Regions from separate parts of the Ruoffia sp. FAM 26254 genome, predicted to be linked through region 2. Evidence: riboswitches for the same ligand, from Rfam matches in the RefSeq annotation. Region 2 holds a riboswitch; each other region holds the start of a gene.
What was found. Region 2 has a riboswitch for thiamine pyrophosphate ahead of thiW (energy coupling factor transporter S component ThiW). Riboswitches for the same ligand answer to the same signal wherever they lie in the genome.

Region 1 (3,283 bases), on a different contig from region 2:
TTTGTAATTTGGCTGTCTTCTCTAGCAATAATACCACTTGTATTATGTTCGATAATTGTTGCGACAGCTGTTACAGGTAAACCTCCTGCTAGACGTGTAGCTAAAGAATCTTGGAAACTAATGCCAAATTGAGCTTGACCCAAACCTACTAATTCAGTCGTACTGCCTTCTGGTGGACGGCGAATCGTTACTTCCACGCCCGCTTCTTCAAAATACCCTTTTTCTAAAGCAACATATAATCCAGTATGATTTGTATTCGGTACCCAATCTAAAATAAACTCTATCTGACTGGCTTGAGCCGATGCACTCATAGGAATTAATACTGACATACTGACGATTAAAGCAACAAGCATTTTCTTGAAATAATTCATCATATTATTCTTCTCCTCTGATTTTCTTTTTTTGATTAAAACGCCAAGGTGTTAAATATTTTTCAATATAAGATACAACACCCATAAAGAACAGACTTAATAACGAAATTAAAACAATGACCGCAAACATCTTGTCATAGCTAAAGGCACGTTTGGTTTGAATCATATAAACCCCTAAACCTTCAAAGCCACCAAGCCACTCAGCGACAACCGAACTCACAAAAGCGTAAGACACACTGACCTTCAAGCCACTTAAGAAAAATGACATACTCAACGGTAACTTCACATGACGTAATATCTGCCAACGATTTGCTCCCATTAATTGGAGTAATTGAATCGCATCCTTATCCGCGTTAGCAAAGCCGTTCAGTATACTAATAATAATGGGAAATAATGTCGTTAAAATGACTAAAACAATCTTTGGTGTCATGTCATAACCTAGCCAAAGCACTAATATCGGTGCAATTGCTACAGTTGGAATGGTTTGTGTAACCACCAACATTGGATATAAGGCTCGGTTCAACCAAGGAATCACATCCATAATAATCGCTAAAAAGAAAGCGAGGAAAATTCCTATAGCGAGACCAATAAACGCTTGAATCAGTGTCACCCGGCTGTTCATCCATAAATTCTCTCGGTCTTGCCACAAAGCGATTAGGACATCACTTGGTGCGGGAATAATAAACTCAGGTAACCAACCAACTCTAGCAGCCACTTCCCAAAGCAGTAATAGCCCCAGACCTAGGATCCATGAAGCATATTTAGTGGCGATGTTTTGTAGTTTTATCTTCAATCGTTAACACTGACCCTTTCGCATCATAACTAATTTTGACGTTAGTAAAAATTTTGTGGTGTGTTTGAGAAGCGATTTCGATCGCCTCTTTTAAGATAGGCATCAAAGTATCATAATCACCTTGAATCGTTGTCTCAAACGCCGCCACTTCATAGTTATCCGTCTTTGATGCTATAAAAGCAATGACAGAATCAACCACTTCAAGTGTCGCTTCTTGTGTTGCACCTAGCGGTAAAATTTGTAAAGCAATACTACAATTAACCAAAAAAAAACCTCCCTCATATTCACAACACAAAGTGTCTGAGTCAAGGTAGGTTGAGTGATATTGATAAAGGTATATTCGTACAAAAAGCATACTGCACCAATATACATAAACTTTACTTATTCACATCCCTACGCGAGTCTTAACTCATTCAGGTTCATAGAGTTCAGGTAATCCCATCTCAGCCGAAGCACCCCTTGTGTTATAGTAGAAAGCTTAGCATATTCATAAGCAATGTGCAACAGGATTCAAATTTTTGTATCAAAAAAGCTCGAAGAACCCAATAAAATGGCAATCTTCGAGCTGGTTGTAACAGCTTAATACATCATTAAATATTTATCTAATTCCCATTGTGTCACTTGTTTTTTATATGACTCAAATTCCATTGTTTTCTCAACAATAAAGTTACCTGAAATATGTGGACCTAGAGCATCTCTCATGATTGGGCTGGCTTCAAATTCAGCAATGGCTTCGCTAAGTGATGATGGCAGGTCAATGACACCTTCAGCCATACGCTCTTCTGGAGTCATCGTATAAATATTACGGTCAATTGGCATAGGTGGTTCAATCTTGTTCTCAATTCCATCTAAACCAGCTTGCAAGATAACTGCTAAGGCTAAGTATGGGTTGGCAGAAGGATCCACACTTCTTAACTCAACACGAGTTGAATTACCACGAGATGATGGAATACGAATAAGCGGAGAACGATTTCTCTCACTCCAAGCAATATATACTGGTGCTTCGTATCCTTCAACTAATCGTTTGTAAGAATTTACTAATGGATTACAAATAGCTGTATAAGCACTCGCATGCTTAATTAAACCACCGATAAAGTAATGAGCATTCTTAGATAATTGATCTGGAGTTGATTCATCATAGAAAGCATTCTTCCCATCTTTATCGAATAAAGATACATTAAAGTGCATTCCAGAACCACTCTCACCATAAATAGGCTTAGGCATGAACGTCGCATATAAATTATGACGACGAGCCACTGTTTTAACAATCAATTTAAACAATTGAATTTTATCACATGCGCGAATCGCATCATTATATTTCCAATCAATCTCATGTTGCCCTGGTGCAACTTCGTGATGACTCGCTTCGATTTCAAAATCTAAACGCTCTAATTCAAGCACAATATCACGTCGACAGTTTTCTCCTAAATCCGTTGGCGCAAAGTCAAAGTAGCCACCATCATCATTTAAGTCCATCGTTGGTCGACCATCTTCATCCAGTTTTAATAAGAAAAATTCAGGTTCTGGGCCTAAGTTGAACGAAGAAAAACCTAAATCTTCCATCTTATCTAACACTCGTCTTAAATTCCCACGAGGGTCACCTAAGAAAGACTCTCGTTTTGTTGTATCTACATCACAGATTAAACAAGCAATGCGTCCACCATCTGAGGGAACATCCCAGTTAAAAATCATCCAAGAGTCGTAATCAGGAATTAAATACATATCACTTTCTTCAATACGTACAAATCCTTCAATTGATGAACCATCAAATGTCATATTATTTTCTAATGCCTTTTCTAACTGTGTTAAAGGAATTTCAACATTCTTAATTGTTCCTCTAATATCCGTAAACATTAATCGTATAAAGTGTACGTTATTCTCATGCGCATCAGCAATAATACGATCTTTCGTCCATTTTGTCATTGCTTCAAAATCCTCTCTTTTAATAGGTTATTCGAATCTAGATTGAAAATCTAGTTCATCCCTTAAGATACGTCGCACATCTTGGTCAGTTAGAGGTACTGAGTTTTTAGATACTCTGTCACTAAAGCGATATCTATTTTTAATACCTTTAATTGTCATGCCTTCATCCATTAGGTCAATGATGTCCAGTAATCGA
Region 2 (3,283 bases):
ATTTTCTGCCATACTATTGATTGAGTAATTAGCAATGTCATCTCCCACTTGAGATCCAACAGGTACCATAAAGTCAACGGCTAATCCTGCACCGTGATCTTGTGCGTCACCTGGACGGTAAAGGCTGAATGAATCAGTACCATAGATTGCTGCAACTTCTTCTTTATAAGTTGCTACATGTGGTTGTAAGCCAGCGTTTTCAGGGTTAGCTGCCGGGTCTGTTGCTGGTTCTTCATAAACAGGCTCCTCGTAAACAGGCTCTTCATAGACTGGTTCTTCAGGTTCTTCGTATACTGGTTCGTCAACTACTGGTGTTTCTTCTTCTACTGGTTCCCAAGCTTGACTGTTTTCGTCAACAGTTAAATCAGTTTCGTAAGTTGGCTCTTCATAAACAGGTGCCTCAACTGGGACTTCCTCTACAGGAGCCGCTTCGATAGGCGTTTCCTCAATTGGAGCTTCTTCTACTGGTACTTCTTCTACTGGTACTTCTCCGTAAACAGGTTCTTCGTAAACAGGTTCTTCGTAAACAGGTGCCGTTTCAGCTGGAACTTCTGTCGCTGGTGCTTCTGTATAAGCGGCCGCTTCGACAACTGGAGCTTCTTCAACAACTTCTGTTTCAACAGGTGCTTCTTCAACCAGCGCTTCTACCGCTGGCTCTTCTTCTACCCATGCTGGAACTTCTTCAATAATTGTATTTGATGGTGCAGCACCACCTGCTGATGATTCCGTTTCTGTTTCTGAAACTGTTTCTTCAGGAACAATAACTTCTTCAACAACTTCTGTTTCTGTTTCAGCTTCAGGCATTGCTTCTGGAGCAACTTCTTCTACTTCTGGAATATCTGATAAGTTGACTGGAATACTTACTTCTAAAGTATCTCCATTTGGTGCATCAACTGTTAAGTTGCTTGCGCGGTCATTCGCATCATATTGAGCTGTTAAAACTGTCTCAGGGAAGATTAAGTCAACATCTTCAATATTATTAATTTCTGCTAAATAACGTGATTCAATATTCATCGCTTCAGAAATGACACTCAATGTATCTCCGTATTTTACTGTATAAGATAATTCATTTTCTTCAGTCACAACGATTTCTTCAAGCACTTCTTCTAACTGGCGAGCTTGCCATGTAATATCTGAATCAATCGCCATTGCGATTGGGCCATGTGACATCAATGCTAAGATTGATGATCCAAGCCATAATTTCTTTTTAAAGTTCATATATAAGTTCACCTTTTTTTAATTTATTTTTTTGACATGAACTACTTTAGCATAGTCAATTCTGGAAGCCAATGACATTTCAGCCATTTAAATGAACTGTATTTTGTCTGTAACATAACATTTGCGTGTACATTTGATTGTAACAATTGACCCTATTCTAATAGCTTTTTGTTTGCATACGTTTGCAACCAACCTTACACTGTTGTACAATACTCCATAGATTACAACATTAAAAATACGGGGAGCTTTTGAAAGTAGAGCTGAGAGGAATGTAATATTCGACCCGCTGAACCTGGCTGCTTGCAGTGTAGGGATCATAATTTGCCTTAAAAGCGATTGGCGGAGATGACCTATACTGGATATCTCTGCCTTTTTGTCTATTTAAATAAATTTAGAGGAGTGAGAATTTGAAAACATTAAAAACACAAAAACTTGTCTTAGCTGGTATCCTATCTGGACTAGCCGTCATTGGAAGCTTAATTTCTTTCCCAATTCTAGGCTCGCGAGCGTCACCGATTCAACATATTATTAATATGATTTGCGCAGTGCTTTTAGGACCTAGTTATGGCGTTGCTGTCGCTTTTATTGCTAGTCTATTACGAAATTTATTCGGTTTAGGTACGATTATGGCCTTTCCCGGAAGCATGATTGGTGCCTTTTTATGTGGCATCATCTTTAGCAAAACAAAGAATCTTTTTCTCACTAGCCTGGGTGAAATAGTTGGAACCGGAATTCTAGGTGGGCTTGTCGCATGGCCACTCGCGATTTTATTTTTAGGAGAAAGTGTTGGAACGCTAGCCTTTTACGCTTACGTAATTCCTTTTCTTATTTCCACGATTACTGGAACAATCATTGCCGTTGGAATTATTAACATACTTAAACGAAATAATCGCCTCACCTGGCTAGAAAGAAGTGACCGATCAAATGATAGAGATTAATCATTTATGGGGAAAAGTTCGAGAAGCCCATCCACTTGTGCATACGATTAGTAATCTAGTTAGTGCCAATGACTGTGCTAACTTACTCCTTGCTGTGGGGGCAAGCCCAATCATGGCGAGCGCCATCCAAGAGATGGAAGATATTACCCGAATTAGTCAAGCAACAGTTTTAAACTTAGGCACACCCAATGATTCAAAATACGCTACTTGTACCAAAGCCGGCGTATATGCAAATAAATATGCCCATCCTGTGATTGTCGATCCCGTCGGCATTGGGGCGAGCCTTTATCGAAAAGAAAAAGTCACACAACTTTTAAAAGAAGTTCAACCAACCATTATTAGAGCCAATGTTGGAGAAGTCCAAAGTTTGTTAGGGTCTAAAAGCCAAGCACGAGGCGTTGATAGTTTCGCTCAATCCCATTCTGATGATGGACAATCAGATGCCGTCGTCTTAGCCCAACAGTTGGATTGTGTTGTCTTGATGACTGGAAAAGATGACTTTGTTACCAACGGTACTCACTCTTACTTAATCGAAGGAGGTAGCTCAATTCTCACCAAAGTTACCGGAACAGGTGATATGCTTTCTGTCCTATGTGGCGCTCTATCCGATGTGACTGACCCGCTAACAGCTGCGCTTAGCGCTTCCTATAGTTGGAAAGTCATAGGTAAACTGGTTAAAGAAAGTTCCGCAGGTTTGGGTCAAGCACACAGACAACTCTTCGATTATGCTAGTCAAATTGAACAAATTACCAAAATTCAACATACCGTGACGATTCACGAATCAGGAGGCCGTAAACATGTCAATTAAACCTGAACAACTCACCTTATATGCCATTACAGACCGCACTTGGTTAAATGGGGCTACCTTAGAAGACCATGTCAAAGAAGCTCTCGAGGGGGGCGCAACGATTTTACAGCTTCGAGAAAAGACTCTTTCTGAAGCAGAGTTTCTTGAACAAGCTAAACGATTAAAACCTTTATGTCAGTCTTACAATGTCCCATTAATTATCAATGATCGCGTGGATATTGCCCTTGAAGCTGATGCTGATGGCGTTCACGTAGGTCAAAACGATATGCAAGCCAGTCAAGTCCGCGAAAAATTAGGCCCAAATAAGTTACTCGGTGTA
Region 3 (3,283 bases), on a different contig from region 2:
AACTGGTACATTCCCTGCCCAAATATGTACCGTTAATTTTGGTCCAACAGCCTTGGTAAATCCCCCATGAGAACTTGCTATAAATTGATCAAGGATTAGAGGATTTTCAAAATTCACAGATAACCAACGCATCAATTCATGTTCTCTAAAAGTCTTCAGTGAATGAGTCAGACTTAATCGAATCGTTTCGTGATTAAAGCCAGTAATTAGTGGCAGAAGTTTTTCTAGTTTACGACGTAAAGGATGTTTTCGATCTAATAACACTGCGACCGCCTTAGTAATTGCTGTGATAATTTCATTTGTAGTCAAGTGATTTCCTACCGATTTCATTCGCTGTGATAAAATTTTCAATTGATCTTCATCAGGATGTGGCACTGAAATTGATACATCCTGAAAATCAATCTGTCGATTCTTAATCTTTAAATCTTTTGCCATCGGTGGTAAATAACCACTTTTTTCAATTTGAACCATTTTGATACTCCTCTATCCATTGTTGCGCAGATAATGAACAACCTCGTGATTCAATCAATGGTTGCCTTCCTACTAATTCAAAGCCACCCTCTCTTTCAATAGCTAAGTCCCCTGTTTGAATAGCTGGTACAGAGTTGATATTGGCTAAATCAACATGTACTAATAAGCCAATTTCTCCTTTAGGAACTTCTTGCTCAGTGATTGGATCAATAATTTTAAAACGAATCCAATGTGGTCCTCGCTTTATATTCTTTCCACCCAATTCAATCTTCGAATAGTATTGCGAAGATAATTCTGTCATCCCATACATATTTACTATTTTTGTCTTGACTTTAAACCTATCTTTTAATAATTTATAGAAATCATTTTCTGAATAAGACCTTGAGAAATTCTTAAATCCACCTGTATCAAAAATTAAGCTATCCTCATGCAAATGAATCGATTTATTTTTGTCTTCTAAACTATCAAGTAAATGAACATAATTGTAACTCGCACCCAAAATCATTACGGGCGTATGCTCATGTTTTTGAGTCCATTCAATCAATTTTTCTAACTCTAACCCATCTTTTGACACAAAATGTGCGGAATCTTTCGTTCCATCAGCTTTTAATAGCGATAAATAATGGCTTAAAGAAGAATGAGGCATATTTTTTTCATCTGGAAATAAAATTGCCATGGGATATTTCTTTGCACTTACAAAATTTTTAAAACTTTCTTTCGCTGATAGATCATAGACGTCTAGATCACGGTGATAATGCTTTCCTTTATTGCCATTCGTAGTTCCACTCGTCATAAAAACATATGAGCATTCCTCTTCAGGAGTTACACTTAAAAAGCTGGACTTAAATGCCTCTGTCGATACACTTGGAATGTCCTTCCAATGTCTAACTTGCTTAAGACCGATCCCTTTTTTTCGACAATATTGTTGATATGCCAGATTATTTTGGTAAAGATACCTGAACAATTGTATGGCTACTTCATCGAAACTTTTATACTCTTCTGGATTACAAATAAATTCTTGGATTATTGTTTTCATATTTTCTCTTTCTCCTTAATATTGACACAAAAAAAGCACCCTAGACTGATTCTAGGGTGCACATACGTATTATTTACTGTTCTTCATAATCGTTATATGTTCCCTACGCTAGTGTCAACTAGATCAGGTTCTAAGGGTCATTATCTTCACGGATAATATCTCAACCAGCAATACTGGTCCCCCTACATGGAATCGCTATTTAATTGTATTAATCATTTGTTCTCGCTTAAGAATAAGCCAAAGTTTTCTGCTTGTCAATAAATATTGAGTACCTTGATATGTAAACTTACTTCTACTTGTAATCGTCTATTGGTTGATAACAAATAACACGTCCTTTACAAAACCTGAATGTACGTACCTTTAAAAGTAAAAAAATAACAACGGGCATTTCATTAAAGGATTGTATGAAATGTAAAAATCATTTCGTTACTTAGATGAAGTGCCAATGAGAATTGAAAAACTATAATAAATACTAAATTATTAAAGCCAACGTTTATGGTCGCTAACTCATGCTTTCTAAACGGGATATGAAAAATAAAATGATGTTTTATTTTCTAGCTTTTCTCACTTTTAATTGCTGACCCTTTATCATGCGGTTTTGCATCTGTTCAATGATATATTGCCTCATAACAACCAAATCAATGGACCATCGATCAACTGAAACAACAGCAATTTGTGTTCTTAGATCTCCATAGAGTATCTCTTTATGCAGACTAACGCCCTCATTATTTACATAATCTTCTAGTGAGTTTAACAACGACTCTCTTTGTAAAACAAGAATATCATCACTATCTTCCTTTAGTACATGAACAAAGTATAGCTTACTATTTGTTTACCCTTCTGATATCCTCCGTTTAAATGAATCAATTGATTGTTGTGATCCTTCAACTGGAAGTAAAATGTAATGGTACTCAATTATCATAAGTTTCACTCCTTATAGAATCATAAGCGCATCCAATCTTATTGCTTTAATTTGATATCATAAATGGGATTATGTGCGTTCCTAACTTTACAGCTGTAAAAAAGGACGGTCACAAATAGTAACCATCCGCTGCTAAATTAAATGAATTAAAAACTATCCTTTATTGGTCAAAAACGGGGCTAACCCAACTAATGTTTTACAATTATAGTGCATAGTTATCCGCAATAATTCGGTCAGCATCAGGTATAATAAAACCAATCATCTTGCTAAAGTTGCCTTAGCAACCCCATTAGATCTTAAAATATTCATAAAATTGGTCTATCATTTTCTTTGTCAGAGTTAAAGTCTACTTGTTCCACTTGTAGTATATTGTTGTCATGTGGCTTTTTTACAAATTCTATAAAGGTACTTGCCCACCGGTCCATCTGTTGAATGTCTAATTCGGATATATCAACTTGCTTCAACGTTCTGAGTGTAGCATAGGATTACATATACAGGCCAGCATACTTCTTAACAGTTAGATATAAAGGTTCTCAAATACCAATCTCAGTAAATAAGTTACTTATTTACTAACTCTGTGAGGGCGGATCAGAGGTAAGTCTTCCTTCAGCTATAACTAAAATGTGATGAACATCTGTAAGCAGCGGTATTCAACAATAATCGTTATATAGTGATGTTCTTGACCCACACAATTGATAAGTTTTATTGTCTTCACCACTGCTGCAGGATCTACTACAGAGACAAATACTGTCTTAGCTGGCCAATAAGTAGCTCTTTGTAATAGACAATATGACGCATTATTAATATGATACAGTTCGTTCCCAAGCGTAAGATGACTAATTGTAACTACGGGT

Region 1: another riboswitch for thiamine pyrophosphate. It lies ahead of ACEN3Z_RS09920 (thiamine-binding protein); the one in region 2 lies ahead of thiW (energy coupling factor transporter S component ThiW).
Region 3: another riboswitch for thiamine pyrophosphate. It lies ahead of ACEN3Z_RS10455 (hypothetical protein); the one in region 2 lies ahead of thiW (energy coupling factor transporter S component ThiW).

What each region holds. Positions count from the first base shown of each region.
Region 1 is NZ_JBGQQY010000050.1:11,242-14,524, reverse strand. Features, by position in the region: gene ACEN3Z_RS09930 (ABC transporter substrate-binding protein) at 1-374, opposite strand, end outside; gene ACEN3Z_RS09925 (ABC transporter permease) at 376-1,164, opposite strand; gene ACEN3Z_RS09920 (thiamine-binding protein) at 1,133-1,429, opposite strand; TPP riboswitch at 1,538-1,634, opposite strand; gene glnA (type I glutamate--ammonia ligase) at 1,744-3,087, opposite strand; gene ACEN3Z_RS09910 (MerR family transcriptional regulator) at 3,115-3,283, opposite strand, start outside.
Region 2 is NZ_JBGQQY010000008.1:28,691-31,973, forward strand. Features, by position in the region: gene ACEN3Z_RS03475 (LysM peptidoglycan-binding domain-containing protein) at 1-1,218, opposite strand, end outside; TPP riboswitch at 1,447-1,549, shown strand; gene thiW (energy coupling factor transporter S component ThiW) at 1,626-2,156, shown strand; gene thiM (hydroxyethylthiazole kinase) at 2,143-2,964, shown strand; gene thiE (thiamine phosphate synthase) at 2,954-3,283, shown strand, end outside.
Region 3 is NZ_JBGQQY010000058.1:7,923-11,205, forward strand. Features, by position in the region: gene ACEN3Z_RS10450 (acyl-CoA reductase) at 1-471, opposite strand, end outside; gene ACEN3Z_RS10455 (hypothetical protein) at 458-1,507, opposite strand; TPP riboswitch at 1,591-1,701, opposite strand; gene ACEN3Z_RS10460 (hypothetical protein) at 2,735-2,893, opposite strand; gene ACEN3Z_RS10465 (SAM-dependent chlorinase/fluorinase) at 3,046-3,283, opposite strand, start outside.